One region of the Oceanobacillus sp. M65 genome, then DNA from elsewhere that is predicted to be linked to it. Evidence: riboswitches for the same ligand, from Rfam matches in the RefSeq annotation. Region 1 holds a riboswitch; each other region holds the start of a gene.
The links. Region 1 has a riboswitch for thiamine pyrophosphate ahead of thiW (energy coupling factor transporter S component ThiW). Riboswitches for the same ligand answer to the same signal wherever they lie in the genome.
Positions count from the first base shown of each region.

Region 2: it holds a riboswitch for thiamine pyrophosphate, as region 1 does, so the genes downstream of both, ACTWPF_RS15770 (ABC transporter substrate-binding protein) here and thiW (energy coupling factor transporter S component ThiW) in region 1, are expected to answer to the same signal.
Region 3: it holds a riboswitch for thiamine pyrophosphate, as region 1 does, so the genes downstream of both, thiT (energy-coupled thiamine transporter ThiT) here and thiW (energy coupling factor transporter S component ThiW) in region 1, are expected to answer to the same signal.

Region 1 is NZ_JBQQCJ010000005.1:141,889-153,013, reverse strand. It holds gene ACTWPF_RS17605 (prolyl oligopeptidase family serine peptidase) at 1-16, shown strand, start outside; gene ACTWPF_RS17600 (ABC transporter permease) at 169-879, opposite strand; gene ACTWPF_RS17595 (ABC transporter ATP-binding protein) at 876-1,724, opposite strand; gene ACTWPF_RS17590 (LytTR family transcriptional regulator DNA-binding domain-containing protein) at 1,834-2,898, opposite strand; gene ACTWPF_RS17585 (zinc-dependent alcohol dehydrogenase) at 2,975-4,108, shown strand; TPP riboswitch at 4,184-4,297, shown strand; gene thiW (energy coupling factor transporter S component ThiW) at 4,394-4,888, shown strand; gene tenA (thiaminase II) at 4,976-5,662, shown strand; gene thiD (bifunctional hydroxymethylpyrimidine kinase/phosphomethylpyrimidine kinase) at 5,662-6,462, shown strand; gene thiM (hydroxyethylthiazole kinase) at 6,613-7,389, shown strand; gene thiE (thiamine phosphate synthase) at 7,390-8,004, shown strand; gene ACTWPF_RS17555 (MerR family transcriptional regulator) at 8,087-8,824, opposite strand; gene ACTWPF_RS17550 (hypothetical protein) at 9,025-9,522, shown strand; gene ACTWPF_RS17545 (hypothetical protein) at 9,604-9,792, shown strand; gene ACTWPF_RS17540 (BCCT family transporter) at 9,849-11,125, opposite strand, start outside.
Region 2 is NZ_JBQQCJ010000004.1:128,196-139,320, forward strand. It holds gene ACTWPF_RS15735 (DUF4825 domain-containing protein) at 1-277, opposite strand, end outside; gene ACTWPF_RS15740 (hypothetical protein) at 995-1,216, opposite strand; gene ACTWPF_RS15745 (hypothetical protein) at 1,763-2,224, shown strand; gene ACTWPF_RS15750 (adenine deaminase C-terminal domain-containing protein) at 2,294-4,036, shown strand; gene ACTWPF_RS15755 (DUF3048 domain-containing protein) at 4,081-5,127, shown strand; gene ACTWPF_RS15760 (YerC/YecD family TrpR-related protein) at 5,146-5,445, shown strand; gene nagZ (beta-N-acetylhexosaminidase) at 5,545-6,882, shown strand; TPP riboswitch at 6,972-7,081, shown strand; gene ACTWPF_RS15770 (ABC transporter substrate-binding protein) at 7,192-8,187, shown strand; gene ACTWPF_RS15775 (thiamine-binding protein) at 8,212-8,502, shown strand; gene ACTWPF_RS15780 (ABC transporter permease) at 8,547-9,314, shown strand; gene ACTWPF_RS15785 (ABC transporter ATP-binding protein) at 9,311-10,048, shown strand; gene ACTWPF_RS15790 (TatD family hydrolase) at 10,048-10,827, shown strand.
Region 3 is NZ_JBQQCJ010000002.1:833,979-845,103, reverse strand. It holds gene ACTWPF_RS11900 (M3 family oligoendopeptidase) at 15-1,805, shown strand; TPP riboswitch at 1,862-1,962, shown strand; gene thiT (energy-coupled thiamine transporter ThiT) at 2,061-2,633, shown strand; gene ACTWPF_RS11890 (general stress protein) at 2,776-3,126, opposite strand; gene ACTWPF_RS11885 (hypothetical protein) at 3,239-4,660, shown strand; gene ACTWPF_RS11880 (Glu/Leu/Phe/Val family dehydrogenase) at 4,851-6,230, shown strand; gene ACTWPF_RS11875 (carbon starvation CstA family protein) at 6,672-8,405, shown strand; gene ACTWPF_RS11870 (cory-CC-star protein) at 8,507-8,764, shown strand; gene ACTWPF_RS11865 (ArsA family ATPase) at 8,785-9,723, shown strand; gene ACTWPF_RS11860 (zinc-binding dehydrogenase) at 9,720-10,697, shown strand; gene ACTWPF_RS11855 (dicarboxylate/amino acid:cation symporter) at 10,800-11,125, opposite strand, start outside.

The DNA of each region.
Region 1 (11,125 bases):
TAAAGAACTAAAATAGAGCCATGTACACCAAAACACCGAAAAATCATCACGATTTCGAAATAAATCTGATGATTTTTCGGTGTTTTTATAAGAATTCGTGATATCAAGCACGAGAGTAAAGACTAGGTTACACCCCGCACTGCTTCGCATGTTAAAGCATTACATTCATTAAGCATCCATTTCCTTTTTCTTATAAACGACAACTGTTAAGAGACTTGCTACTACAATCCAGGCTAGAATGATGGCAAAATTGCTCCATAAGTCGGCAAACATAGCTCCTGCTTCTACTTCTGTTGCTAGTTCGACCAGTTGAACGTTTGGCAAATATTCAATAAAGGTAAGAATTGGATACTCCTCAATTAGCGTAAGAAATAAAGAGCCAAAAGAAAATATAAACATAACAGGTAATGTCACGACAGATGCTTCCACAACAGATTTTGTCAGGAGCCCCATTAAGGTTCCTAACGCTATATAGAAGAAGCAAGAGATTAGAATTGCTCCCCCGACTATCAAGTAATTGGCTGGTTCATACCCTGTTAAATAGGCACAAACTATAACTGTTAACACTGTTATAACAAATGTAACCAGACTTTTCCCGCCCAGAATCTCTGGTAATGTAGCTGGTGAGAGCATTAATCCACGCAACGTGTTTTTTTCCTTTTCCTCTGCAATGATGGCACTCTGAACAAAAACCCCTACTGCCGCAAAACTCAAGTTAATAATTAAATAGTGCATATCAATCGTTACTTCGTCCATTCTACCGTAGAAAAGTGCCAGCAATAGCGGCATAAGCATCGTGGTTGTAATAAACATATTTTTGGTTAAGTCCCTTACATCCTTTTGAAAAATGGCATACATTCGCTTTATTGAAAACGTCATACTAATTCCCTCCCTGTAACTTCCACAAAAATATCTCCTAATGTTGGTTCATTTGAATGAATGGAAACGACCTTTCCGGATGCCAACCGTTCATAAATTTCTTTTGCTCCCTCTTGTCCGCCGGGAAGCGTGATGTTACTTCCATCTTGTAATTCTAGTAAAACGGTGTTTTCCGCGAATTGTCTGCGCAGTGCTTTTGGTTCATCTAGAAGCTGTATCCTACCTTTGTTAAGAAAGGCAACGCGATCACAAAGGCTCTCTGCCTCACTCATGTCATGGGTTGTCAGAAAAATGGTCGTCCCTTTTCGGTTTAATTCGCGAAGTCCTTGATGAATATGCTTAGAGTTAGCCGGATCCAACGCAGAGGTTGGTTCATCCAGAAATAACAGCTCAGGCTCATGAAGCAAAGCTCTAGCTAATGTCACACGCTGAATCATTCCTTTTGATAGTTTAGCAACATTCTTTTTTCTTTCTTCTGACAGACTGACCATCTCAAGCACTTCTGAGATGCGAGTGGACGGAACATCATATAGCTGACAGTAAAGCTTTAAATTATCTTCAATGGAGAGTCGTTGGTACAGTCCACTGTTATCTGTAATGACACCAAACCTTTTACGATCTTGGGGCTTATTTAAGGTGGCTGCTGGCTTCCCAAAAACAGATGCCTCCCCTGAGGTGTGCGAAAGTTGCCCTGTTAAAATTTTTATTGTGGTGGTTTTTCCTGAACCGCTTGGTCCAAGAAAACCAAATGTTTCTCCTTTTTTGACTGAAAAATGGACATCCTCTAAAGCTGTTTGATTGCCAAATATCTTCGCAAGAGATGTCACTTCGATAATGTTTTCCATTTGTTTTCCTCCCAGATGGTGATGTTTTCTATAAGTCAACTATAGAAGGAAAACCGCATGAAATCAGCACTTTCACCGTGAAAAGAGCAAATAAGGGGGTGAATGGAGCTTATTTCAGTCCCAACATCTCCTTTAATTGGGCCATTTTTGTTTTAGAAAGCGGAATGGAGGATTTTGCTTTATCATCTAAAATGAGACTGTAGCTATTTCTCGTCCATGTGATCACTTCACGTACCTTTTGTAGATTGACAATGTAAGAACGGTGGCAACGGAAAAAACCAACATGTTGTAGCCGGCTTTCTAGCTCATTTAATGTGAACAGGCTAGGAAATGATTCACCTTTAATATAAATATTGGATTGCCCATCATTGCTTTCTACATAGTCAATCTCTTGTGGATCGAATAACACAATTTTTTCATTTACTTTGGTCGGAATTTTATTAAATTGAAATGGCTTAATATCGTCGCCATCTTTTTCTTCTGTAAGTACTTCTTCTTTTTTGCTTTCTTCTTCCGCAACTTGCACAACATGGAGACCATTATCGTCCAATCGAAACACCTGGTCAGCTACGGTCAACGCACTTTCCAGATTACCTGTCAGAATTAAACTGGCTTTTCGTTTTTTCTGCAGCTTCTTTACTAGGTTTACAAAACCCCTTCTCGTTTCCATGTCTACATTCAAATCTGGCTCTTCAAAAATAAACACATCTGGATTTCGTATGATCATTGTGCCAAAATGTACTCTTCTTTTTTCTGAATCTGTTAAACTTCGGATCCTGGCCCTTCTTTTATCCTGAAGTTGGGTATCCAATAGAAGTTCTTCCATACGATAACCAGAGGTGTAAAGCTTGATAAAGAGGGAAAAATAATCCTCTACTTTTAATCTTTCATATAACCCTTCTTCATAAAAACAAATATTTATAGCAGACATATATGCCTTCTTGTCTTCTTCCAATGTTTTTCCGTGAACAGAAATTTTTCCTTTAGAAGGTACAGCCTTACCTCTTAGAAGATCAAGAAGCATTTTCCGTACATTTAACGTCGAGTATATGGCAACAATCTCTCCCTGAGCTAAGGTAAGGTCAAAATTTGGAAAAAGTATATTGTCCTTTGTCTGTTTTTCTAAATCGCTGAATATCAACCCTTCTGTCATCTCCATCACTTCCTGATCCAAAAATTATTAACCTCTTGTTTAATAGTACTAAATTACGGAAATATTCTCTATAACTTATACTAAAGGATGTGGCGGAATGAAAGCTGTAACATTTCAAGGCAAAGAAGCAATGGTAGGAAAACAAGTGGATGATCCAACGATTCAAGAAAATAGCGATGTGATTGTACGCATCACAGCAAGCGGCATATGTGGATCAGACCTTCATCTGTATCATGGAGGAATAGAGCCGGAAACCGACTATGTGGTTGGGCATGAGCCAATGGGGATTGTAGAAGAAGTTGGTTCAGAAGTGAAAAGCTTGAAAAAAGGGGATCGAGTGGTCATTCCTTTTAATATAGGGTGTGGTGAATGTTTCTTCTGTAAAAACCAAATGGAAAGCCAATGTGATGAATCCAACCCACATGGTGAAGTTGGTGGGCTATTTGGTTTCACCGAACAAAATGGTGGCTATCCAGGAGGACAGGCAGAATACCTCCGTGTGCCATACGCTGACTTTACCTCTTTTAAAGTGCCAGAGTCGAGCGAATTGAGTGATGAACAGGTGTTATTATTATCCGACGTCATTCCAACCGCATATTGGAGTGTGGAAAATGGCGGGGTACAAGAAGGCGATACTGTTATCATTCTAGGTTCAGGCCCAGTTGGGTTGATGGCTCAAAAGTTTGCATGGTTAAAGGGAGCAAAACGCGTAATATCCGTTGACCAGATGGATTACCGACTTGACCATGCTGCTCAAACCAATAATGTAGAAACATTTAACTTTAAGGAGCATGAAAAAGTTGGTGAACTGCTTCATGAAGAAACAAAAGGTGGAGCAGATGTAGTGATTGATTGCGTCGGGATGGACGGAACCGTGCCACCAAAAACAGAATTTGGTTCGGAAATGGATAACCAATTTGGAACAATCAGTCCGATCATAACAGCATCAAAAGCTGTACGAAAGTTTGGTACTGTCCAATTGACGGGTGTATATGGATCAGATGCCAATAGTTTCCCATTAGGTGATTTCTTTACCCGAAACGTCGCCCTGACGATGGGGCAGGCTCCGATCATCCATATGATGCCAAAGCTTTATGATATGGTGGAGCAGAAAAAAGTTGATCCTACCGACCTTATTACACACAGAATGTCCTTAGATGAGGCGGATAAAGCATATGACATGTTTGACAAGAAAGAAGATGGAAGTATTAAAGTGATTTTCAAACCATAATACCCATGACAAATGCTAAATAGTTTGTTAGTCTATAAGTATCGGCATTGTTGCTGATCAATAATTTCATACGAAGAAGACTACTAGGGGGGCCCGATTATGGCGGGCTGAGAGGTTAGCACATGAGCTACCGACTCTTATGAACCTGATCTGGTTAATACCAGCGGAGGGAAGTAGTGGACGTACAAGTTACGTCTATCCTATTTCAAATTACCGAAGCCAGGTCCCCTTGTGACCTGGCTTTTTATTATTGCCATCAGGTTAGTCTAAAGAAAGGAGGTTATCGTGAAAAAGACACAAATGATTACCACCATGGCAGTGTTTGTTGCCATTGGAACTCTTGGCTCCCAACTACTTTGGTTTCCTGCTGGCATTGCCAAAGCCTACCCAGTTCAGCATGCAGTTAACGTCATTGCAGCAGTTATACTAGGCCCTGTGCCAGCAGTTGGGATTGCTTTTATGATCGGATTAGTGCGGAACTTACTTGGCCTTGGAACATTGCTAGCATTTCCAGGCGGAATGATAGGTGCTCTTCTTGCAGGCATTCTGTATCAAAAGCTTGGCAAAAAGCGTTGGGCAACCCTTGGAGAGATGATTGGAACAGGAGTTTTGGGTTCTCTGTGCGCTGTACCTATCTCAACTATTCTGCTAGGAAATCCTGTTGGAGCACTTTTCTTCATGCCATCCTTTCTCGTCAGCAGTGTTACAGGCGCCTTCATTGGTCTATTTATCGTTTCCCGTTTAAACGAACGTTCAATTACTAGAATACAAGGCACTTAGTCTTTTATTCACCTTCGAATCTATGGAATTAGAGAAAAGGTTTAACGTCCAGTAAATGGTTATCTACATTAAAAGGAGGCATTAACTATGAACTTTTCAGAACAGTTAAGACAAGAAAACAATGATCTATTTCAGATGATTTTCGCGCATCCATTTGTACAAGGTGTCGGAAAAGGTGACATCTCAAAGGAAGCGCTCGCCCATTATATTAAAGCGGATTATGAATACTTGAATGCGTTTATGCAAATTTATGGAATTGCCCTTTCAAAATCACAAGATCGGGAAGATATCGCTTATTTCTTCGATCAGATTAAATTTGTACTTCACGATGAAATTCATCCACATCGAAATTTCTGTGAGCATATTGGCGTAGAATATGAAGCATTACAAGGGCATTCACTTCCGCCTACTGCCGACCATTATATTAAACATATGATGTACCATGCTCAAATGGGTTCGTCTGGTGAGATTATCGGGGCTTTACTTCCCTGCCCATGGACATATCTAGAAATTGGCAAGAAATTAGTAGAACAATATCAACCTGATGAAAGTCATCCCTTTTACGATTGGATAACCTTTTATACTGGAGAAGAAATCGAGCACACAACGAATGAATTACGCACTCGTCTAGATCGATTTGCTAACCAAAGTTCACTTGAAGAACAGGAAAAAATGAAAGAAGCCTTCCGCATAAGTTGCCAGTTGGAGTTGAAATTTTGGGAGATGGCTTACACGTGCGAAGAATGGCCATCAGCTAAAAAGGGGAATCGCTAATGAAACAAATACCTTGTGCGCTAACGATCGCTGGAACAGATCCAAGCGGGGGTGCTGGCATTCAAGCTGATTTAAAAACCTTTCAGGAATTACAAACCTACGGGATGTCTGTTGTGACATCAGTCGTAGCCCAAAACACAACAGGTGTGCAGGATGTGCATCACCTTCCAGTTGAATTTATTGAGCAACAACTCGAATCTGTGCTTTCCGATATGCCGGTGCATGCCCTCAAAACGGGAATGATTGCAAATGAGCCCATGATGGAAGTTATTGCGAGGTATATAACTAAAACCAAGAAGGAAGTTGCTTATGTCATGGACCCTGTAATGGTAGCAACAAGTGGCGATCCTCTCATTGTTGAAGAAGCACGCCATTTTCTAAAAAAGGAGCTGCTTCCACTGACAACCATTGTTACCCCCAACCTTCCAGAAACGGAATTTATTACGGGAAGACAAATAGAGTCAACAGAAGATATGAAGGAAGCTGCTGCTTATATAGTTGATGAACTGGGAGCTGGCGCAGCACTTATTAAGGGCGGACATCTTCAGGGAAGAGCAGTAGATTTCCTTTATGATGGCCATCGCATATATACGTTTTCGGAGGAACGCATTAACACAAAGAATACACATGGCACAGGGTGCACCTATTCTGCAGCAATAACCGCTAACTTAAGTAAAGGTTTATCGCTTTATGAAGCTGTTTTGCATGCGAAGAAATTTGTTACGGAAGCAATACGCTATTCCTTTCCAATTGGGGCTGGAAATGGTCCGACGAACCATTGGGCGACAAGGATAAAGTGAACCTTCAATCAGTGGGAGGTTTATCTTCCCCACTGATTGTTAGTTGAACGAATCGGGGTGTTAGCGTCCGTTTACTCCCTCTTAAATATCACTGTTTGAAGTGGGAGTCTTACGGACTGTTGCACCGGGATAAAGGAGGAAAGATAAGCAATGAATGCTGATCTAATCAAAGACGTAAGGAGAAACAATCCACTTATCCATCATTTAACAAACCAAGTCGTGATGAATTTCACAGCAAATGGACTGCTGGCATTCGGCGGAGCTCCCGTGATGGCTAAAGCGGAGAAAGAAGCCGCCGAAATGGCCTCAGCAGCTGATGGGGTATTAATCAATATTGGAACATTGACGCCTGAGGAACTGCCCGCCATGATAAGAGCGGGAATTTCTGCAAATAGAAAAGGAATACCTGTTGTACTCGACCCAGTTGGTGTGGCTGCAACTGATTTTCGTAAGGATGCGGTAAAGCAACTTACAGATGAAATCCAATTCACTGCTATTAAAGGCAATGCAGGAGAACTGGCTCATCTTGTAAGTACCCCCTGGGAAGCGAGAGGAGTGGATTCTGTGGGAGATGGTGATGCAAATGAAGTTGTCCAAAGTGTAGCAGAAACCTTTCAAACTTCAGCTATTATCACTGGAAAAACAGATTTCATCTATACAGATGGCAATCTATACACAAATGATTCTGGTCATCCTTTACTAGGAAAAATAACTGGAGCAGGTTGCTTGCTTGGTTCTATTATTACGGCTTGTTTATCTTCGGGGGACGCTGCGAAAGATAGTCTGCTAACCGCCGTTTCCTTTTATGGGCATGCCGCTGAGTTTGCAGCACAACAGCATAATGTGACGGGTCCTGGTAGCTTCTCACCTATGTTTATTGATGCATTATCCCTTGACCCAGCGCAATTGCAAGAAAGGAAGGTTTAAATGGAGGCACACCTACTTCGCAAATATTTCATAATGGGCAGCCAAGATTGCGATAGAAACCCGGTGGATATCTTAACAGAAGCAGCTCAAGCAGGGATTACGGCCTTTCAATTTCGTGAAAAAGGCCCTGACTCTCTAATGGGTTTAAAAAAGGTAATGCTAGGAAGGCAGCTAAGAAAGATTTGTTACCAGAACTCCATCCCTTTTATTGTTAACGATGATTTAGAGCTTGCAGAGGTCTTAGATGCAGATGGAATCCATGTCGGCCAAGACGACGTCAACGCAGAAGAGGTGCGGGCTCGATTTCCTGATAAAATGATCGGATTATCCATATCAACGCTAACAGAGCTTGAACAGAGCCCTTTATCTGTAATTGATTACCTCGGAGTAGGTCCTATTTTTCCAACTGGGACAAAAAAGGATGCCAAAACTCCTGTTGGCACGAAATGGATATCTCAAGTTCGAAAACAGCTATCACATTTACCGCTCGTTGGGATTGGGGGCATTACCACCACATCAGCTAGAGATGTTATGGAAGCTGGAGCAGATGGTGTGGCTATCATATCTGCCATCACCAAGGCATCAGACATACAAAAAGCCGTAAATCAGTTATAAACCTCAAAAGCGCAAGCGTCCGTTTAGATTTCCCAGACAACTAGGAAGAAGGGAGCATCGTTGTGCCCCCTTCTTCCTGTTTTCACTTCCTTTTATCTGCATATATCGCCATTGCATCACGCATAAATACTGCAAGGCCATCCCCAAATTGATCAATGTTTTTTGTGAACCGCTGATCGTCTACATACATCTGGCCAAGTCCTTTAAATGCTTCAAAAGAATAAGTCCCCATTACATTCAAGAAGTTGAACCACTCTCCAATTTTATCTTGTGCAACGTCCGAACCTGGCTCTAGTTGACGAATCGCTGCCAACTCTTTGTATATGGCATTGAATTTCTTCTCGAAGTCCTCTTTTTCACCATCAGACATGTTGATTAGCTTTTCATTTGATTCATCTACTGCTTTATCCCCCCACCGTTTACGGGCTTCTTCCTCATAGGGGTTCTTGCTAAAATCAAATCCTTCAAACTTCTCTTTTGCGCTCATTGTTCGCTCTCCTTTCGAATACTGAATCGTTTTGTCGATTGTTCTCATCATTTTGTCAATCCTATTTCTTTTTTCCAGTAGCATTTTTCGGTGTAAAGCTAGCGCCTCTTTTTGATCAAAGGTTGGATCAGTGATAATCTCCTTGACCTTCTTCAAAGGAAAGTCCAGTTCTCTAAAAAATAAAATCTGCTGCAGTTTTTCAAGATCTTTTTCGGAATAAATTCGGTAGCCGGCATCTGTTATTTCTTCAGGCTTTAGTAGCCCAATCGCATCATAATGATGCAGTGTGCGCACACTGATTCCTACTAAATTAGCCACTTCCTTTACTTTCAACGATAAATCCCTCCTTCAATAACTACAATAAAGTATAACGTAACGTTAGAGTCAAGAAGAAAAAAGCCCATTTAAAAATATACGGATAACGACAATAGACCAAAACACAGGATCAGGGCATTCGCCCAATTTTCATAAAGCAATCCCAAAATAGACGATTAACCATATATTATATCGAGTACATTTGAGGAGGTAATATATTGACTTATTATAATCAACCACCATACGAAGACGATGAGGAAAGACAATTAAATTTCCCAGGACAGATTATCGGGGGATTATTCGGCCCCGGAGGAGGTTTTCCGGGACAGCCAGGGCAGGGAGGTTTTCCTGGGTTTCCGGGTCAAGGTTTCCCAGGTAGTGGAGGCGGATTTCCAGGCCAAGGTGGATTCCCTGGTTCAGGAGGAGGCTTCCCGGGACAGCCCGGACCAGGACCAGGGCAGTCTGGAGGCGCACCAACTACCCCTCCACCGTCCTTTCAACCAGTTCAGCCACAAGCGCAATTGTTTGCAGTTGATCCTGGCGCAATCCGAAGCTGCCTGTTTCGCTTCACTTTTATCTGGACGCGTTGGCAGTCATTCTGGTTTTTCCCTACATTTGTAGGTAGAAATTCTATTTCTGGGTTTAGATGGACTGGAAATAGATGGGTCTTTTTCGGCACCGACCTAGACAATGTGCAATCCTTTCAATGTTATTAGGTAGAACTTTATTTATCCAGGGCTCATGCACACCCTCCTCCCTCACTTTTTCATAGGATAAGATGAAGGGAGGAATCCAACGTGTATCAATTAGCTTTACTCTATTTAGCTTGTGTTCTCGCTGGCTTCGGACTCGCTAACTTGCCATCTTCCGCCATTGTTACTGCTGAAATCGCAAACATCTTTGACCTTGTTGGTGGCATTGCCATAATAGTGTTTGGTGTAGCCATACTTTACTTGGGCTTTAAATCCCTATTCAACAAAAGATAGCACAAAAACAAAGACACCATCCAGTCTACTGGAGGTGTCTTTGCTCTTTATCAATCTTAATGCTTATTCATTTTCTTGCTCATTTCTCTTTGCCAGATCAACCCTTGTTCGATGGCCATTTTTCTAGCAATTTTCGGAGCATTCCACAACGGCGGAAGCAAGAGTAATGATACAGGTACTGCGGTTATTACAATTGAATTTTGGATAGAAGAAATACTGTCCTCACCAATGGAAAGAATAACAGCTGTTGTTAAACCAAAAATGATCGCCCAAAATACGCGTAACCATCTTCTAGGACTGTCATTTCCCGTAAGTGTTGCAGCCACAGTATAAGACATGGTATCCACTGTTGTTGCAACAAAGACAACAGATACAATAAGAAATCCTAGTCCTATCCATGTACCCAGCGGAAGCTGATCAGATATTGCCATAACAGCAGCAGGCATACCACCTTCACTCAGAGCTCCAGAAACAGATCCCGGATTTTCGGTTTCAAAGAATAGCCCTGTTCCACCAACTACTGAAAACCAGAAATTATTTACTAATGGTGCAACAATGGATACAGCAATAATAAGTTCCCTAATCGTTCTACCACGAGAAATACGACTAATAAAGACAATTAACATTGGCGCATAACCGATAAACCATCCCCAGAAAAAGATCGTCCAGGCACCCAACCAAGCGCTATCGCCTCTAAACATACTCATGGTAAAGAAATTCTGGATATGATGGCCTGTTCCACCGACAAAACCATCTAAAATAAACATAGTCGGTCCAATAATTAAAACAACAATTGCTAAAAATATTGTAAGGCCAACATTATAACGACTAAGTGTTAAGATCCCTCTATCTACACCAGTGGCCGCAGAAATAGCTGCAATTACTGCCAATCCTAAGACAACGGTAATACTTAAGGTCAATGTATTGGGCACATCAAATAAATGGTGTAATCCATAAGAGATTTGCAACCCAAGAAATCCTAAAGGTCCAAGTGTCCCTGCAACCGTTGCGATAATGGAAAAGATGTCTGCAGAGGATCCAAGAATACTTTTATGATAAATTTTCTCTCCGAAGATAGGGAAGAGCAACCCTCTGGGGCGCAGTGGAAATCCTCTATTATAATGAACATACATCATTACAATCGTTGCGAGTGTACCTAGAATAGCCCAGGCAGTAAATCCCCAATGCAAAAAAGATTGTGCTAACGCGGCATTAATATTATTAAACTCTCCTCCACCAAATAAAGGCGGTGTGGTCATATAGTGATACATTGGTTCAGAAGCAGCCCAGAAGACTCCTCCGCTTGCCAATAAGGTTACTAAAATCATTGCAA
Region 2 (11,125 bases), on a different contig from region 1:
TGTATATTACTGTTTCTCTGTACTCTTGCTTAGAGCCTATCCAATCGTAGTTGAGGATAATTCCATACGGTTCTTCATTTGTTTTAAGTTCAAAACCGTTTAAATGCTCAGAACCTGGTAATTGATTGGCAATGTTTCCTACTGCGCTATTATCACCAACAAATGAATCTTTAAATTCAAGAATATTTTCATTTGCGTTTGCATCATTTGAATTACAACCACTCAATAAAAACACTACTGATAGGGATATGTACAAAAACGCAATTACTTTTCTCATTTATTTACCTCCCTTCTTGAACCAAGCGGTATATTGCTTTTTCCCGGTCCAAAATACTATAGGAATAAATCCCGCCAGCTAACAAATTCACAAGGAATCCAAACTTTTTTCAAGCTTAAGGATGATCTGTTGCCCTTTTAGTTACAAGTTGTATATATACGAGCCATTTTAGGTTCGTTTAAAGACTTACCTCTGTGGAACTCTTAATCAGTTGGTGAAAGAAAAATCATTTTAGTGCCAATTAGTATTCAATAATTTAATTTTAGCTTAGTTACTGCATAAGGAGAGCGAAAAATAACATATTCACTATCAATCCATTTAGCATTATCCACTCCTACTACTTCTAAATTGTCGGCTTGAGTCCTATTGGTTATAATCTGTAATTGTTCACTATTTAATTGCTTCATTAATCCAAGAAAATTAGTTTTAATATAAAAATTATAAAAGTGGTGTGTGTCCCCGAGGGTTGCGTCTCTATGCTCTATAATTACGATGTTTTCGCCTCTGGGTGACTCTACAGTTTCATAAGAATTACTCAAATCCACTATCAAATATATGAAAGTAAATGGAACTAAAAGAAGTAATACTAAAACTGCGATAATAGGTCCCCAGAACTTTACTAGTTTTAACCCTTTTAACAAAACAAAAATAGCAATTAATGCAAGGAATGTTGGGAAAATAAAGCTTGTTGGCTTAAGAAAAATAAAATAATAATTTTTAATTTTGATTGGATAATAAAATAACTAGTAAATCAACTAATGCTATTGTAACGATAAATATCTTTTGTGGGAGACTTAGCAATTTAAGTCTTCTGAAAATGTTATAATCCCTTTTTCCTTTTTTATTTGTTTTCTTTTCTTCACCATGCTTTCTATTAACAAACCTGAAAATAATTGCTACCAACCAAAGTATGATTAGGATAACAATAAAAGTATTCATTTATAACATCTCCTAGGTTAGACTAGATTGCTTCGTTTGTCTTCATTGTAGGTGCATTCCTTCAAGGAGATTCATTTTCCTAATTTATTAACCTCTTTAAAAATCAGAGATACAAACCAACAAATATAAACTAACCGACATATTGGAGGATTAACTGATAAATTGCTATGCAAAATCCTAAAATACTTGCTTTCAATTTTGAAGGGTGGTTTCTTTTGTTAAGAAACAAGTATAGGATAACGGCTATAAAACCCAAGGGGAACCATAATTCAAATATACCCTCCTCAGTACTTTGGGAATAAATTGGAGTAATGTAAGTGCTAATTAGAAAGTAAAAAAACACTCTAGAACGTTTGGATTCTAATTGTTTACCCCACCTTACTAATAAGAAAATGACGATGATAGCAATAACCGTAATGTGGAAAGGAGGTAAAACAATAGCAGAATTTCCAAAATCAAATACCATTTTGAATAGCCACCTTAAGTTTCTAAGCACATACCCATTAATCAAATTACTAAGTTGTTAGATGAAGAGCATATTATTAGATGTTTTTAACTATATTTTACCATATTGTATTACCACTTTTAGATTTTTCTCAATATAATTATAAGATTACGACGATGGCATGGATCCATTTAAATAGTGCTAGTGAAACCACAACACCCAAAAGTGAAACCACAGCACCCAAAAGTGAAACCACAGCACCCAAAAGTGAAACCACAGCACCCAAAAGTGAAACCACAGCACCCAAAAGTGAATCCATAACACCACAAAGTGAAACCAAAACACCGCAAAGTGAAACCACAGCACCGCAAAGTGAAACCACAGCACCCAAAAGTGAAACCAAAACACCGCAAAGTGAAACCAAAACACCGCAAAGTGAAACCACAGCACCCAAAGTGAAACCACAGCACCCAAAAGTGAAACTACAGCACCACAAAGTGAAACCACAGCCCCAACCGACGCACCACACCAAATCCATTCACAAAATGGACATACCAATTTAATGGTAACTTTACAGTGTTAAAGTGTTATGTATGGTAAAATAAAGAAAAAGAAGTATTGGAGCGTTGTCTATGTTAGAGAATGGTTATTACTGGAGAAACCGTGAACTGAGAAAGCATGTCAGCGTGATTGATGGATTGGATAAGCCTGACCTGCTTTTAACGAATGCTGTTTATTTAAATGCGTATACGAAAGAGTGGATATCGGCAAACATTTGGATTGTTGATGATCGCATTGTCTATGTAGGGGAAAAGCTTCCTGCTAATACTGAGGAAGTAGAAACAATGGATTGTGCAGGGAAGTATCTTGTTCCAGGGTATATCGAGCCACATGCCCACCCGTTCCAATTATATAATCCTGAACAGCTCGCGAATCATGTAGCACAAACAGGAACTACAACACTAGTAAATGATAACATTTTATGGTTATTGTTATTAAAGAAAAAGAAAGCGTTTTCTTTAATAAATGAACTACAAAAGCATCCTGTCTCCATGTATTGGTGGGCGCGCTTTGATGCGCAAACGGAATTGAAGGATGACACACAACTTTTTAATACGCAGGAGATCCTTTCATGGATAAAGCACCCAGCTGTCGTTCAGGGGGGAGAGCTGACTTCATGGCCTGATTTGCTAGCAGGAGATGATCGGCTTCTGCATTGGATACAGGAGACAAAACGTCAAGGCAAGCCGATAGAAGGCCATTTGCCTGGAGCTTCTGAAAAAACATTAACAAAGATGAAGCTATTGGGTGTAAATGCAGATCATGAATCCATGACGGGCGAGGATGTTATTCGTAGGTTGCGTCTTGGTTATCAGGTAGGGCTTCGCTATTCTTCTATTCGACCAGATTTGCCGCAGCTGCTTGAGGAACTGTTGGCTATGAATCTAAAAAGCTATGATAATCTTACAATGACCACGGATGGAGCTACTCCAGGATTCTATGAAGATGGCTTGATGAACGTTTGTATTGAGATTGCGATAGAAAAAGGCGTACCAATTGAAGAAGCCTATATGATGGCAAGCTATAATGCAGCAAAACACCTTAGCTTGGAGGAGCAACTTGGAAGCATCGCACCAGGTCGAATTGCCAATATCAATATTCTTTCAAATAAGGATAATCCGCACCCTGAAAGTGTTTTGGCCAAAGGACAGTGGATTGTAAAAGATCATAGCCCACAAGAGATTTCCAATGTAGTGAATTGGGATGAATATGGGATAGGAAAACTAACCTATGATTGGGAACTTACAGAAAATGAATTGCAGTTTTCTGTGCCTATCGGACTTGATATGGTGAATGATGTCATTATAAAACCGTATGCGATTGATACAGACATTGCAACAGAACGGTTACCAGAAACGAAGAAGGATGCTTTCCTTCTCCTACTAGATCGAAAAGGGAAGTGGCGTGTGAATACGACCATACGTGGTTTCACAGATCGTCTTGGCGGTATGGCAAGTTCTTATTCTACGACAGGTGACTTCATCTTTATTGGAAAAAATAAAGCCGATATTATCTTAGCAGGCAATCGATTAAAGGAATTAGGCGGAGGAATTGTGATCGTCCATGAAGGAGAAATTTTACTGGAGATCCCACTCACACTCTCGGGCACCATGTATGATGGAAACATGCGGGACTTAATTGAGAAGGAAAAGCAGCTTAAAACGATATTAAAAGAATATGGTTATCCTTTTTCAGACCCGGTTTACTCGATATTTTTCTTATCTTCAACACACCTCCCTCACATTCGGATAACACAGCAGGGGATTGTGGACGTGAAGAAAAAAGCAGTACTATTCCCAGCGACCATGTGTTAGCGTATAATGGAGTAAAATCTATGTTAACAAGGGTGTTGTAGAAAATGAAGAAAATCGTATGGGTGCTAGTACTAGCATTCATCTTACTTGTAGGTTGCTCCGATAAAGAGAAACAGGAAGCGGACAACAATGAAACGAAGGATAACGATGTGCAAGAGAAAACAAGTCAACCTGAAGTTGCCAATGAAATTGTAGCTCCTTTGACAGGAGTGGCAATAGACGAACCCACTAATAACCGCATTGTCGGTGTGATGGTGAATAATCATTCCAAAGCAAGGCCGCAAACCGGGTTGTCTAGAGCAGATCTTGTGTTTGAAATATTAGCTGAAGGGAAAATCACTCGTTTTCTTGCTATGTTTCAAAGTGAAATGCCGGATGTTGTTGGCCCTGTAAGAAGTGCACGGGAATTTTATTTCAATTTGGCCAATGATTATAACGCACTTTATGTTTATCACGGGGCAGCAAATTTTGTTAATGATATGATTATGAACAGAGGAATTGAACATTTAAATGGATCCCTATATGATAATGATGGAAACTTGTTCAAGCGAGAATCATTCCGTAAGGCGCCACATAATTCCTATTTGCAGCTTGGGGCTGTATATGACGTTGCCAAAAGTAAAGGCTATGAGACAACTGCTGATATTGAGCCGCTTACTTTTGTGAAAAGCGATAAGGAGATTTCTGGTGATCCAGCTCAGCATGCAGAAATTGTTTATTCCGATCAACCAATGGAAATTGTCGAATATGACTATAGTGCAAGCGATGAAGTGTACACGCGCTATAATGACCGTGAACAAACAGTAGAACTGAACACAGAAGAGCCTATACAGGTAGCAAATGTATTTATAGTGGAAACCCCACATGAAGTGATTGATGATGCTGGACGGAGGGCCGTCGACATGGAATCGGGCGGAAATGCATACCTTTTGCAAAAAGGGAAAGTACAACAATTGCAATGGGAGAATAGAGAAGGAAGAATTGTTCCTGTAAAGGATGGAGAAATAGTGGGCTTTGTCCCAGGGAAAACTTGGATCAATGTTATTCCTACCAGTCCTGGATTAACCGAGTCCGTCAACATAACTAATTAGAAGCAGGAGGGCTTGTTTGTGCAAATAGATAAACTACGAGGAGAACAGCTCGATCAATTGTTCGATGCAATTCTTACACTAAAGGACCGGGAAGAATGCTACCGCTTTTTTGATGATATTGCGACAATGTCAGAGATCCATGCCATCTCCCAACGGCTACAAGTGGCAAAAATGCTAAGTGAAGGCCGTACCTACACGGTGATTGAACAGGAAACCAATGCTTCAACTGCAACCATATCGCGTGTGCGTAGATGTATTAATTATGGTAGCGAAGGATACAAGATGGTCTTAGGCCGACTTACAGATGAAGAGAAGTAGTAAACAAAGAGATGCTGGGTCATAGCCCGGCATCTCTTTGCTTATACTAAAGAATATAAAAACAAGAAGGCAACATATCGCTATACATGGGAGGACATCATGGGAATAAAAAATATTAAATGGAAAGCGATAGGAGTTTGTTTAGCTCTGATTTTCTTCACCGCGTTGGTGGGGTGTTCCCAGAATACAGACAACAGCGTGGAGCAAGAAATACAACAAAGGCAAGACAATAAAGGTGATGGGAATGAAGACGAAGGCAAAAGCAGTGCCCAAGATAATCCTACAGAAGAAGACGAAAAGGACTCCGAAGAATCCTCTGTAGATATGAAAGAAGCAGTTCAAGAAAAGATTTCTTCTATGACAATTAAAGAAAAAGTTGGCCAGATGCTTATGATTGGGTTTGAAGGTACCCAAGTGAATGATCAAACGAGGAATTTCATACAAGAAAATCATATCGGTGGAGTCATTTTGTTTGAAAGGAATATAACCGACTCAAAACAATTATTAAATTTGAACAGGGAACTAAAGGAATTGAACGCCGATTCTCAGGATATCCCTCTTTTTATTTCTGTAGATGAAGAAGGTGGGGTCGTATCAAGAATGCCTCCCAAAATAGTAAATTTACCAGACAGTAAGAAGATTGGTGATCTTAATAATACAGAGCTTGCATACCAAGTTGGGGAAGCGATTGGAGAAAGGGTAAACGCATTCGGGTTTAATGTAACAATGGCCCCTGTAATGGATGTTAATAGTAACCCAGATAACCCTATTATCGGAAAGAGAGCATTTGGTGATAACAAGGAGATTGTTTCGAAGATGGGCGTTGAAGAGATGAAAGGTATCCAATCAAAAGGCATCATTCCTGTCATCAAACATTTTCCAGGCCACGGGGATACAGATGTGGATTCCCACTTGGGCTTACCTGTAGTGCATAATAGTTTGGAAAGCATCCGAGAAATGGAATTGGTGCCATTCCAAAAAGCTATTGATCACCAAGCTGATATGACGATGGTTGCACATATACTGTTACCCGAGATAGATAATGAAGATCCCGCTTCTTTATCTAAAAATGTGGTCACCACTATGTTAAGAGAAGAATTGGGATTTGACGGAGTAACCATAACCGATGATTTGACAATGGGGGCCATTTTAGAAAACTATGATATAGGTGATGCTACCGTAAAAGCGGTTCAAGCGGGAAATGATATTGTTTTAGTATGCCATGGTGATGAAAATAAATTGAAAGCTGTTCATAGCTTAACCAAGGCTGTGGAAAGTGGAGCTATTAAGGAAGAAAGAATCGATGAGAGTGTGAAGAGAATTTTACACCTAAAAGAAAAATACAACCTTTCCAGTACTTCTCCAAGCAATATAGAGCTGGATAAAATCAATCAGTCATCAGAAAAAATAATTCGTAAGCTTGAAGAAAATGAATAGTATTTTAAGGTAAAACCATCTAGACTTAACTTGTATTTTGTGGCAATCTATGGCAGAGTAAGAATGTAATGTTGTTAATTGAATAGTACGTTTCGATGTAGGGGGACCAGTGTTGCTGGTTGAGATCATATCCGTAAGATATAGACCCTTGGAACCTGATCTGGCTTAAACCAGCGTAGGGAACATATAGAAGTGAATGTGACGATATATGCGCCTGGGTGAGCCCTGAGCGCATTTTTTGTGCATGAAAACAATATGTTCCTCCAAACAACAGCATTATGTGTCATAACAAAAAAGGAGGAAAGAAGAATGAAAAAGCTTTTACTTAGTATGGTTGTTTTGTTCAACTTGATCATTGCAGGTTGTAATCAAGAGGCAACAGGTAATGATCAAGAGGACAGCAGTTTAAAGAAAGTGACAATGGTGCTCGATTGGACACCGAATACGAACCACACAGGATTATATGTTGCCCAAGCAGAAGGGTATTTTGAAGAAGAAGGGTTGGATGTAGAGATCACCTTGCCAGGTGAATCAGGGGCAGACCAGGTGGTGGCATCCGGAAAGGCTGAATTTGGGATAGGAGCACAAGAAGCTGTGACCGAAGCGCGTATCCAGGACATCCCAATTGTTTCACTTGCTGCAATTATTCAGCATAATACATCGGGTTTTGCTTCCCCTGCGGATAAAGAAATTACGTCGCCTGCTGATTACGCCGGAAAAACATATGGTGGCTGGGGTGCACCTGTAGAGAAGGCAGTAATTGATTCATTAATGAAGCAGGAAGATGCCAGCGTAGAGGATGTCAATATTATAAACATGGGAAATACCGACTTTTTCACGGCTGTCGAAAGAGATGTTGATTTTGCCTGGATCTATTATGGATGGACTGGAGTGGAAGCAGAGTTACGCGATGTTGATTTGAATATGCAATATTTAACCGATTATAGTGACAAGCTAGATTACTATACTCCTGTTATCACCACGAATGAAAGTCTGATAGAATCCGATCCAGAAACAATCCAAGCATTTATGAAAGCAGTGACGAAGGGGTATGAGTATGCAATCGACAACCCTGATAAAGCAGCTGATATTTTAATAGAGGCAGTGCCTGACTTAGACCCAGAATTGGTAAAAGCAAGTCAGGAATGGATCTCCCCGAAATATCAAGATGATGCTAACCAGTGGGGAGAGCAGGACGAGAAGGTTTGGCAGAATTACGGAGATTGGATGTATGAGAATGGACTATTGGAAAAAGAACTAGATGCCAGCAGTGCATATACAAATGAATTTTTACCAGAAAAATAGAATTGAATTGGAGTGTGAGGAATAATGGCAAATGCGTTAGTAAGTATACAAATTGTCCCAAAAACTAAAAACGGTGAAGATAGTATTCCATATGTTGATGCGGCTATTGATGTAATTGAACAGTCAGGAGTTAAGTATCAGGTGAATCCGCTAGAGACCACAATGGAAGGGGAACTGACAGCGTTATTTTCCATCATCGAAAAAATGAATGAAAAAATGGCCAGCCTTGGATGTCCGAGCATAATTTCTCAAGTGAAGGTTTATTACAAGCCGGATGGAGCATCAATGGACGTGTTAACGGAAAAATACCGTTAAGAATGGAGGTGGAGGGTACTGCTTCTGGCAGTACCCTGATGATTATGAAAAAAATTGTGGAACAAGGATGGCGTCCTGTGTTGGTCGTTATCCTTTTACTTATTTTGTGGGAAGCTAGCAGTCGTTTGTTTGCTATTCCTGCTTGGTTACTGCCATCACCATTGACCATTATGGAAGAAGGGTTAAGCAGCTGGTCTAATTATGCACATCATCTTGTCTCAACCACAAAGCTATCAATAGTAGGATTTGTAATTGGTACAAGTATAGGATTGCTTATTGCTGTCTTATTACATTTGATGCCTCGTGTACGGCAGGCGTTTTATCCATTGCTTATCCTATCCCAGAATATCCCGATCATTGTGCTAGCGCCATTGTTAATTATATGGTTTGGGTTTGGCGTCCTACCAAAATTATTTATCATTACCCTTGTTTGTTTCTTCCCGGTTGCGGTAGCGGCCTTGGATGGATTCCGCCAAACGAATGCTGAGATGAAGCATTATATGTACATGGCAGGCGCATCAAAACGGCAGGTTTTTTCGAAGCTAGAATTGCCACATGCGTTGCCAACTGTATTTTCTGGTTTAAAAATATCTGCTACATACAGTGTGATGGGAGCGGTCATTTCCGAATGGTTAGGTGCCAACCAGGGCATCGGAGTATATATGACATTGGCACAGGCCTCTTTTAGAACAGACCGGGTATTTGTAGCGATATTTTTCATCATGTTGTTATGTTTGCTATTTTTTAGTTTCATTATTGCATTGGAAAGGTTTTGCATTAAAGGACGAGCCGGACAGGAGGCGAAATCATGAGTGAACTTAAGGTAAGCGAGGTATCCAAGTCATTTGGGGAGAAAAAAGTTCTTCAGTCTGTTTCCTTTTCTGTAAAAGAAGGTGAATTTGTTTCCTTGCTCGGGCCTTCTGGTAGTGGGAAAAGTACGCTGTTTCATTTAATTGGCGGCTTATATACACCAGATGAAGGCGACTTTTATTTAGGTGGAGAAAAAATTAACGGAAAGCGTGGGAAAATCAGTTATACACCACAAAGCTCTTCTTTGTTTCCATGGCGTACAGTGCTCGATAATGTCGTTCTCGGTGAAGAGTTACATGCAAAGCCTAATAAAGAAAGAGCAAGCGCCATGCTGGAGAGGGCAGGTCTTGCAGATTATGTGAATGCCTACCCCCATCAGTTGTCAGGTGGGATGCGACAGCGCGCTGCTTTTGTAAGATCCTTGCTCAGTCCGCAGCCTTTCATTTGTCTGGACGAACCATTTTCTGCCTTAGATGAATTTACAAGACTCGACATGCAAAAATGGCTGCTGTCCATTTGGGAAGAAAACCGTAAATCTGTTTTATTTGTTACACACAATATAGAGGAAGCCATTTACTTATCTGATCGAGTATTAGTGTTATCCAGCAATCCCGCCACAGTGAAGCGGGAGTTTACAATTCCTTTCGAGCGCCCCCGTCGAGAAGAGCTCGTTCTGACGGAAGAATTTTTGAATTGGAAAAAACAAATTTACCATGAGTTGCGGAGTGAAGCATAATGCGAGCTGTTATCGATGCTCATATTCATTTGGACATGTATACCAAACAAGAGCAGCAAAGGATATTGCAAGATTTAGATGATGCGAATGTGGAGGCGCTGATTTGTGTGTCGAACCACTTGCAGTCTGCTCAAAGGCTATTAGAGATAGGGAAAGAGGACGTGCGGGTAAAGCCGGCCATAGGTTACCATCCCGAGCAAGAACTGCCAACGGAGGAAGAACAGGCCGCACTATGGGAATTAATCGATCAAGAACAACATAGATTCATGGCAATCGGCGAGGTTGGCTTACCGTATTATATGCGAAAAGAGAATCCTGCATTAGACCTGAGCGCGTACGTTGATCTTTTGGAGCGGTTTATCAGAAAAGCCGCCCAACTTAATAAGCCTATTGTGCTGCACGCTGTGTATGAGGATGCACCTGTTGTTTGTGATCTACTAGAAAAATATCAGGTGAAAAAGGCGAACTTTCACTGGTTTAAAGGAGATAAGCAGACAGTAGAGCGAATGATTAAAAATGGCTATTATATTTCCATAACGCCTGATTGCATGTATGAATCGGAAATCCAGCAATTGATTTCTGCTTATCCATTAGAGCAAATAATGGTGGAGACGGACGGGCCATGGCCGTTTGAAGGAGAATTTCAAGGCAGGCCTACACATCCTCACATGCTGCATCGCATCGTTGAAAAAATAGCCTATTTAAAAAAGATCGATGAAGGGCAAGTTTATAGCCAGTTATATAGGAATACAAAAGAATTTTATAACCTCATAGATTAGAGTGAAGTGTGAGGGCCACGCGTGGCGTTTTCATAAAGTCGCGTGTCGCTCTCGCAAAGTCGCGTTCTGCTCTTGTGAAGTCGCGTGTCGCCTTCGTAAAGAGGCGCAGCTCCCATCAAAACAGACGCACCAATCCAGCAAAGAGACGCAGCTCCCACCAAAACAGACGCAACACCCATCCAAAACCCAGCTCCATCGCCACCCACGACACCTTCTAAAAAATTTCACCCTTATCCCTAAATTCCGCTAGGTTTTTTTGGTATAATAAAGTAATGGATTAAGTTAATGGAGGATTAAC
Region 3 (11,125 bases), on a different contig from region 1:
TGAGGAGATATTTTATGCAACAAACGTATAACCCAACATGGGATTTAGATGTGATTTTTCCAGGGGGAAGCGATTCAGAAGCATTTCGTACATATCTTAAAGACATTGAAAAGGATAAAGAAACATTCTCAGCTGAAGTAGAGGCATTTACTCCAGAAGATGGTAATGTGGAAGCAGAACAGTTAACTGGTGTAGTAAACGAGCTTGAGAGTGTAATGAAAAAGTTAAGAGAAGCTTCCGCGTTTATCAGTTGTCTAAGCGCACAGGATGTAACGGACGAGAAAGCAAGTCTTCTAGTTGGTAAACGTAGCGAATTGCGGGCAGAATTAGATGCCATCATGTCGAAGTTCGTACAAAAGCTAGTTGCCATAGAAGATACCACATGGGTTACATTACTTCAGCATGATGGTTTAGCGGAGCTTTCCTTTGTCCTTAACGAATACAGAGAACAGGCAAAGGAGCTTCTATCTGTTGAACAGGAAGTGCTAATCAATGATCTTGGAGTTGATGGTTATCACGGCTGGAGTCAAATGTATGATACAATCGTTGGAAAAATGACAGTGGAAGTAGAAGAAGATAATAAAGTGAAGTCTCTATCTGTCGGGCAGGCATCTAATAAATTAGGTCATCCAGATCGTAAAGTAAGAAAGGCTGTTTTTGATAAGCTGGGGGAGGCATGGAAGGAACAATCTGCCCTTTTTGGTCAGACATTAAACCATTTAGCTGGATTCCGACTGCAAACTTATAAGCATCGTAATTGGAAGAGTGTTCTTAAGGAGCCACTTGCAATTAACCGAATGAAGCAGGAAACACTTGACGCAATGTGGACAGCTATTTCGAATAATAAAAAGCACTTTGTTAAATATTTAGAGAAAAAAGCAGACCTTCTTGGGCTAGAAAAAATGAGGATGTATGATATTGGAGCACCATTAACAAATACTGTGAAAAAATCGAGCTATACTGAGGCCAGTAAGTTTATTGTAGACCATTTCGGTAAATTCAGTCCCAAAATGGCCGACTTTGCTCAAATGGCCTTTGACAAACGCTGGATTGAGGCAGAAGACCGTGCTGGCAAGCGACCTGGTGGGTTCTGTACAAGCTTCCCTGATAGTGAGCAAACTAGAATCTTTATGACATTCTCTGGGACGTCTTCAAATATTGCTACTTTGGCTCATGAACTAGGCCATGCCTATCACCAGCATGTTATGAATGATGTGAATGGGTTAAATCAGCGTTATGCGATGAATGTTGCGGAGACAGCTTCCACGTTCGCTGAAATGATTGTAGCAGATGCTTCGGTTAAAAATGCACAAAATAAAGAAGAGAAAATCGGACTGCTTGAAGATAAAATTCAACGTAGTGTAGCATTCTTCATGAATATACATGCACGTTTTATCTTTGAGAACCGTTTTTATGAAGAAAGAAAAGAAGGGCTTGTATCGGTTAACCGCCTGAATGAGATCATGGTAGAGGCCCAGAAGGAAGCTTATCAGGATGCACTGGATGAATATGATCCTAATTTCTGGTCTTCTAAACTACATTTCCATATTACGGGTGTTCCATTCTATAACTTCCCGTACACCTTTGGGTATTTATTCAGCCTTGGAATTTATGCTGCCGCCAAAGAACAAGGGGAAAACTTTGAGGATGCATACATTTCGTTGCTACGTGACACTGGTAGAATGAATGTGGAGGATCTTGCCATGAAGCATATGAATGTCGACTTAACGAAACCTGATTTCTGGGAAGCAGCTATTCAATTATGTGTGAAGGATGTTGAGGAATTTATCGAGCTTACACAATAGTTGTAAGCCTACAGAATGTGGGTTACAATGAAATTAATAAAAAAAGCATAGTTTGAAAAGCCTACAGGGGGAGCCAATGGCTGAGAGTGAACAGTGATGTTCTTACCCTTTGAACCTGTTAGTTAGTACTAACGTAGGGATGGTGGCTTTTTTGATGGAATAAAAGCAATGTGAGCGGATTCCCATCAGGAAGTCTTCCCCTTGGCATTGCTTTTTTTGTTTGTTTAAAATTCGCTTTAAAAAGGGGAGAGAGAAATGAATAGAAAACGCACATTATTTTTAGTTGAGGTAGCCATATTTGCTGCCTTTGCACTTTTGTTGGATATTATTCCATTTTTATCATTTAAGATATGGGCCCAAGGAGGATCAATATCCTTTGCTATGATTCCTATTTTTATTGTGGCTTTTCGTTGGGGAGTTAAGGGAGGCTTATTGGCAGGCTTTCTTTGGGGCATGTTACAAATTGCCGTAGGTACTGCTTATGTATTATACCCACTTCAAGGATTTTTTGACTATGCTGTAGCATTTACTGTATTAGGGTTTGCAGGTATGTTTTCTAAAAAAATTCAACAAGCTCTGCAAAAAGGGCAAACTAAGAAGTATTTGGGATATATAGTGGCAGGAGTGTTTCTAGGATCAATCCTACGCTTTGGTGCACATTATATTGCAGGAGTTACATTTTTTGAGTCAGCAATAGAAGGGCAACCAGTATGGCTGTATTCCTTATTATATAATGGCTCTTACATGCTGCCTGCTTTCCTGCTTAGTGCTATACTTGTCTTTTTCTTATTTCACAAACAGCCAAGGACATTAATGAATACGAATTAAGAAAGTATTCCGCTCACATGTGGGTGGTCTCTCTTATTAAGGGAGACTACCTTCTTTACCACATACAAAACGAGCATGCCAACTAGATTATTGGTTGGCATGCTCGTTTTTTAGCCTTAAGACAAACGACTTTGTAATAAGACTACATTAAGTAGCTAGCTGCATTTTCGTTGTTTGTTACAATTAGTAATACTTTTCCTTCGTCCATATCCTCTTCATAATTTTCAGCTTCTGCTTGAGAGAAACCTACCTCCTGAAGTTTCGAGCGCAGCTCGTCACCTTTACTATTAAATAAGTTTCCGACTGCGTTCCCAAAATCCATTTCCTTTATGCCGATTGTGTTGGCATCAACACTTCCAGCAATTCGTTTCGTACGGTCGTCATCGTGGGACAATACATAAACATCATCTTTGTTAATCCCTTTGTCTTTTAAAATACTCACATCTGTTTTTAATACTTCGTCATTTGTATATTCTTTGATAAATGGTTTCATCTTTTTCTACCTCCTAATAATGTTCTATGGTTTTTATATTCCCGGTAACCAAAGAACTAAACATTCCCTTAATGCATAGGCTATACAACCATTATTGAGAGGAAGATGTAGGATGGAACTTACCATTTCTCATTGGATATATGGACTGTTTACTTTATTGATTATTGGAACGATGATTTTTCGAAAAGGGGTTGTATTACCAACATTACTCGGAACGTTCATTGTAGCGTGGGTGTACAATGGAAACCTTGTAGCAGGCTTTAAAGCCATTTTTAATGCGAACCTAATTGCTGCACAGGAACTGTTTAGTATTTTCCTAATCATCACATTCATGCTTGCGCTTTTACATTCATTACGTGATTTAGGTGCAGATAAACGAATGATCCAACCCATCCAAAAAATGATGATAAATGGGCATATTTCCTTTTTTGTCCTAGCAGTTATCACGTATGTCATATCATTATTTTTCTGGCCAACTCCTGCTGTCCCATTAATTTGCGCATTGCTAGTACCAGCGGCTATTAGAGCGGGTTTGCCGGTTATGATGGCAGCAGTTGCCATTGCGCTTGCTGGTCAAGGAATGGCATTATCGTCGGATTATATTGTACAGGTAGCACCAAGCTTATCAGCTACAGCGGCCGGGATTGAGACAGCTATAGTGGCTGATCGTGCCCTTGTATTGTCTGTCATTGCTGGTGTCATCGCCATTGCGTTAGCTTACTTGTTGTACCGGAAAACAATACGTCATAGAAATGATCCATTAATTGAATTAGAATTGGAGCAAATGCAATCCGTAAAAGAGACGACGAATAAGGCACATACGAAAAATTTAACCGCGTGGAGTAAAATATTTGCAGTGGTTGTACCACTAACACTGTTAGGTGTTGTTATTTATATGGTATATGAAAAACTGCTATCTGGAAGAATGAGTGGACTTGAAGGGGGAGATGGAGCTGCCTTTGTCGGTGGAGTAGCAGTCATTCTTTTACTACTCTCAACTGTAGCCTTTGGTAAACAGCATTCCCTTGATTATATAACAACACATATAACGGATGGTTTTGTGTTTGCCTTTAAGGCAATGGGCCCAGTTATACCAATTGCTGGTTTCTTTTTTCTAGGAAGCTCGGACTTCTCAGGAAGTATTTTAGGAATGGAGGAGAGTCAACCAGCGTTTCTGTTTGACCTTGTGCAAACTAGCCAGACTTTTTTACCTGAAAATGCCCTTCTTGCTGCGCTAAGTATCTTAATCATTGGGATTATTACAGGTTTGGATGGTTCGGGATTCTCCGGTCTACCGCTCACAGGCGCCTTAGCTGCATCGTTGGAAAACGGTTCAATTGATGCTGCTACATTAGCAGCTATTGGGCAAATGGGGTCTATTTGGACGGGGGGAGGAACAATTGTAGCCTGGTCATCGCTTATTGCAATCGCAGGTTTTTGTGGTATTTCTGTAATGGAGCTCGTTCGCAAAAATTTTATTCCAGTCATAATTGGTCTTCTAGCAGCAACACTTTTCGCTATTTTTCTTTGGTGATAAACCGTTTTCATGGTCCTTTGAGGCTGGATTTGTTAGAATCGTAAAAAAGTGGGGCTTGTATCAGTCGCCAATTACTTAGGTGAAGGAGCATAAACCAAAAGGCAGCACTGCTATCGGTTTCTGGCATGCCCCCTGCAGGTGGCTGATCTATACCTCATTTGGCAAATCTTAGTCAGGAGGAACTAAAATGGGAAGCAATACTTCTACTATCATCGAACAATCTCTAGATGCATTGCTTGATGATCAATCATTTTTACCAGAAATTTCTGGAGAAACAAGAAAAAAAGCATTTACTTCTCTCACCTCTATCTTGTCCACCCCTAATCATATTCATAAATCATTCCTTAGAATCGCGTTAGAGGATGGCAAAGTGACTCGGATACCGGCATTTCGTGTCCAACATAATAATATTATAGGACCTTATAAAGGAGGTATTCGTTTTCATGAGTCTGTTGAGGAAGAAGAAGTAAGTAACCTTGCTGCCTTAATGACGTTAAAAAACGCCTTGCATGAAGTTCCCTTTGGAGGAGGGAAGGGCGGAGTGGTAATTGATCCAAGAAAATTTAAGGTGAAAGAACTAAATCAAATCTGTAGAAAATATGTCCAATATTTCAGTCAGATCATTGGTCCGGAAAAAGATATACCGGCGCCTGACGTCGGATCAGGAGAACGGGAAATGGACTGGATGATGGGAGAATACAAGAGCATCCATCCAGGTATGAAGTATAGAGGTAGTTTTACTGGTAAAAGTGTTGTAAACGGTGGCTCTTTGGGGAGAAGACAGGCGACGGGAAAGGGAGTCTATTTCTCCCTTCGCTATATGCTACATGATTTTACAAAAGATAAGTATAAATGGTTAAACGAACGGGATAATATTTTTGCTAAAACTGTCCTTGATCATAAAGACAAGTCCCTTAAAATTGCTATACAAGGTTTCGGAAATGTTGGATCTGTCGTAGCAGCTGAAGCAAATAAGTGTAACTTTTTGAACAATAAAGTAGTAGCTGTCAGTGATAGAAACGTGACATTGCATAATGCTGATGGGCTAGATATTCCAGAATTGATAAAGTATACAAAATCGAATAATGGTGATCTTCCAATAGATAAAGAAAGCCTGGAAGAGGCCAATGTGAAAGCCACTATTTGCGATAGGGACGACTTGCTTACAATGGATACAGACATATTAGTATTGGCTGCACTTGGTGGGCAAATCCACCAGGAAAATATGAAGCAAATGAAAGCAAAGATTATTGTTGAGGGAGCGAATGCGCCAATTACAGGGGAAGCCGACAGCTATCTCAGTGAAAAAGGGGTAGTTGTTATCCCGGATATTTTGGCAAATGCTGGTGGTGTTATCGTTTCCTATTTTGAGTGGCTACAAGGGAGAGAAACGCAATTTTATAGTGAAGAGCAAGTTTACGAGAAATTATATGATAAAATGCAACACACCTTTGAAACAGTGTATCCGCAGTATTTTGGAGACGCGTTTCCACTAAGGCAAAATTGTTACATCCACTCTGTAATGAAACTCTCCACAATCTTATTTAAACAAGGAAAGCTTTACTAAAGTTATTACGCTGGGCCATATGTTCTCATTAGCAAAGAACGCTATGTCAAATGGAAGTATTTTCTTCCGCTGAATGGTGTTTCAGATATCTATAAAAATGTAATCGCCGGACAAACTCGAATTTTATCGTAGATAATTCAAGTTATTGTCCGGCTTTTTTGTTTAAAATTCTTCTTTCCTCATTTTCGGAATTTCATAGAAGTAAAAATTTCTTTGTTGTCTACTTTTAACCCTACGACAATAGATTTGTAATCTGCATTAACAACAGATAAATCTTCTACGTTTTGCAAATCCCATAAACTACCATTTGAGCACTGAAATATTCTAAAAAGCCATATAAAACCATACTAAATCAAAGCGCTTTCACATATGGATTAAAGAAACACGTCCATATATTCTTTTCGAAGGTGTGTTAACTACTTAGTATAGGAGGAATAAGGTATGTCAGGTATTTTAGTTGCACTTATTGGTATGGTCATTTTTGCTCTTGGCTACAGATATTATTCCAAGTTTGTAGCAGAAAAAATCTTCAGGCTCGATCCGAATTATGTAACACCTGCACACCGTTATAAGGACGGGGTGGATTTTGTTCCTACAAATAAGTTCGTCTTATGGGGGCATCATTTCACCTCTGTTGCGGGGGCTGCTCCCATACTAGGACCAGCAATCGCTGTCTATTGGGGCTGGCTTCCAGCGTTTTTATGGGTGATACTAGGGACCGTTTTTGCTGCAGGGGTCCATGACTTCGGTACATTAGTTCTCTCTGTGCGGAATAAGGGCCAGTCTGTTGGAACATTAGCACACAGACTAGTTGGACAGCGTGCCAAGATATTATTTTTGTTTATCATATTAATTCTAGTATTAATGGTAAACGCAGTTTTTGCCTGGGTGATTTCAAATCTATTTATCTCCTATCCGGCTAGTGTTCTACCAGTGTTTATTCAAATTCCATTAGCTATTTGGATTGGATATGCAGTATTCAAACGGAATAAACGGATGCTCATTCCATCTCTTTTGGCGCTTGGTGTTATGTATGCCACGGCTATATTGGCTAGCAAAGTAGGTTTCTTACAAATTGACTTGGTTAAATACTTTGGCGGAGAGGGGGCAAGTGGACTGTTTGGACTTGGTGCCACTTCTTCAGCATTTCTCATCTGGATTGTCATCTTAATGGTCTATGTATACATTGCCTCAACACTACCGGTTTGGAAACTCTTGCAACCAAGAGACTTTATTAATTCACACCAGCTTGTTGTAGGTCTTGGAATCTTATATCTTGGATTAATATTTTTGAATCCAGAAATGACGGCTCCTGTCACAAACGCAAATCCTGACAAATCATTGCTTCCATTATTATTTATTACAATAGCCTGTGGTGCGATCTCTGGTTTTCATGGATTGGTTTCCTCTGGCACTTCTTCTAAACAATTAAATAAAGAAACAGATGCACGCTTTGTTGGCTATTTTGGTGCAGTTGGAGAAGGAATTCTTGCACTTATTTCGATTATTGCGGTGGCTACATTTTTTGCGAATAAAGATGATTTCTTTGCTACTTATGCCAGTTTTACAGATGCAAATGGTGCAGGATTGGGAGTGTTTATTGAAGGCGCCGCAAACTTAGCCTCGGGAGTCGGGTTACCGGCAGATATTGCTACAACCATTGTATCGATCATTGTTGTAAGCTTTGCTGCAACCACGCTCGATACTTCTGTACGATTAATGCGCTACATTATTTCTGAGCTTGGTGTAGAATACAAAGTTCCAGCGTTAACCAAAAAGCATGTTGCTACAACGGTAGCTGTTGTGTCTAGTGCTGCTCTTGTACTATTGCCAGAAGGGCCGAAAGGGTTTGGGTCTGGTGGTTATCAGCTATGGCCTTTATTTGGTACAGCTAACCAGTTACTAGCAGGCATCAGCTTGATGTTAATAGCCGTATGGCTCAGGAGGCAAGGGAGAAACTATGCAGTGGTGTTAATACCTATGATTTTCCTTATGTTTATGACGCTATACGCAATGTTCCAGCAGGTGGTGTTTGAATGGTCATGGGCAGGAAATGACGCAAACACACTATTGTTCGTACTCGGCGCTATTATTTTTGTGTTTGCTGTCTGGATTATCCTAACGGCCTTTAATGTGTTAACAAAACCGATTATCAATTCAACAGAAGATGAATAATTAGCAACTGAGTGTGATGACAAAAAGGAGCTAGTTAGCTCCTTTTTGTATTTCACCATAGCAATTAAGCATAGAACTTCATACTAAAGGGAGGGGATAGAATGCTAGGCAAGCTAAAGAAAGCAATTGCATTTTATGAGGAAGTGCTTAGTACACCGCATCGGCAGGAAATTGCCAGAGAACTAAGAAAGGAAGAAGATCTTTTTCTGCTACTACTATACTCTGAAATGATTGGCATCCCTAACCCAGTGTTTTACTATACGCTAGAACTTTATCCACACATAATAGAGAAGTTTCATGATTGGCACTTGCGCATGGGCATGGAAAACTCCCCCTTATCAGGGATTCGTTGTTGTTAAAATAGAATAGGAGGTGCTATATGAACACAGAAAAGGAGATCATCTTTATTGGTGGAAAAGGAGGAGTGGGGAAGTCCACGACAGCTGCTGCCTTAGCTTGGAGTTTTGCTGAAAAAGGTATCAGAACATTACTTGTATCAACAGACCCGGCCCATAATACAGGTGATATATTTGATCAGAAAATAGGTGGAGCCATGAAACGCCTTTCCAAATTCTTAACAGCAATCGAAATTGACCCTGATTATGAGGCATCCTCTTACATTCAACGTGTGAAATCAACGATTAAGGGTATCGTACATGTAGGAATGATAGATGAGGTGAATCGTCAGCTTGATACCGCTAAGGCTTCACCAGGAGCGGAGGAAGCAGCCTTATTTGAAAAATTAATTTCAATTATTTTGGAAGAGAGGGCGAATTTTGATAAAATAGTTTTTGATACTGCTCCAACAGGACATACCATTCGCCTGCTTTCTCTTCCTGAGTTGATGGGTGTATGGATTGATGGTCTGCTACAAAAGAGACAAAAAACGAATGAAAATTATTCCAGATTATTACATGACGGTGAACCGGTAGATGATCCTATATACGAGGTGCTTAAAGCAAGGCAGGAGCGGTTCTATCAGGCAAGGGAAATATTGCTAAACCCAAGAAAGACGGAATTCATTTTTGTATTAAATCCAGAAAAACTTCCTATACTTGAAACAAAAAAGGCGATAGAGTTACTAGAAAAGTATCAACTCTCTGTGAATACCTTAGTGGTAAATAAACTATTACCTAACGAAGTGGAAGGGACATTTTATGAAAAACGCAGGAAACATGAGAAACAATACATTTCAAAAATAAAGCAAGAATTTCAGAGCCAACACCTTATGTTTGTCCCATTGTTTACAGAGGATATTATTACGAAGGCACAATTATCGAAATTTAGTACATACGTGGAAAGGGGAAAAAGCAATTGAAAGCATTTGTACATGAATATGGCGAGTTAAAAGTAAAGGATATGGAAACACCAACCGCAGGGGAAGGACAGGTTTTGGTGGCCCTAAAAGTGGCTGGTTTAAACAGACGTGATCTTTACATTCCAAATCGGCGCGGAGAGGATAAAGAAGCATTGATTCTTGGCTCAGATGGAGCGGGTATAATCGAATCAATTGGCGAAGGAGTTCAAAATGTTAAAGAAGGTGACGAAGTTATCATCAATCCTGGTTTGCGTTGGTATGAGAATAGTGATGCTCCACCAGCAGAATTTGATATCTTAGGTATGCCTGACCATGGAACCTTCGCCGAAAAAATGGTTATATCCAGTGAACAAGTGGAACAAAAACCATCTCATTTATCTTGGGAGGAAGCAGGAGTTCTCGCTTTATCAGCCCTTACAGGATATAGAGCATTGTTTACAAAAGGTCAGATTAAAGAAGGGGAAACTGTATTTATTCCAGGTGCTGGAAGTGGTGTGTCTACTTATCTTATTTCATTCGCTAAAAACGTTGGAGCACGGGTAATTGTTACGTCAAGAAGCGAAGAAAAGCTTGAAAAAGCAAAATCATTAGGAGCAGATGTTGTCTTGCTTGATAGCGAAGATTGGGTAAAACAATTAGAGAACGAAACAGTTGATCTCGTGATTGATAGTGTGGGGCGCGCTACCTTTAAACGTTCTTTGGATGTATTAAAAAAAGGTGGACGCATGGTTATTTTTGGTGCCACGACAGAGGATACCATCGACTTCGATCTTCGTTCCTTTTTCTATGGGCAATACCAGCTGTTTGGCTCTACAATGGGAAGTAGACAGGAATTGAGAGCGCTCTTGGATCATATGAAAAACTTTAATATGCATCCTATCGTCGACAAGACATTTGCAATAGACAATATGCAAGAGGCATTTGAATATCTTGAGGTTAATAAACAATTCGGCAAGATAGCCATAAACCTATAGAAGGAAGTATTATATGAAAAAAGAAAGAGAATCATGAGTAGCCAACTAGTGCTACGATATGATTCTCTTTCTTTTGGTTATAAGATAGGTCTTGTTTTTTGTTTATACCTCAGCTTGTTTTATCCAATCTTTACCTTCTATCTGCCTTGTAACAAGCATACTGGAGACAGTATCACCAGTAACATTTACCATCGTTGCCGGTGGGTCAACTACTACTCCAATTGCCGAAATAATTGGCAATGCTTCCAACGGCAGTCCGTACAAGCTAATGATCATCATTTCACCCATAAATCCGCCTCCTGGAATCCCACTCATTACGATCCCGGACAGCAGACAAATGCCGATCGCCGTTAAAAATGTATCCCAACCACTAAAGTCCATGTTAAAGACACCAAATACAAAAGCAATCTTTAACATAGCAGAGAGGC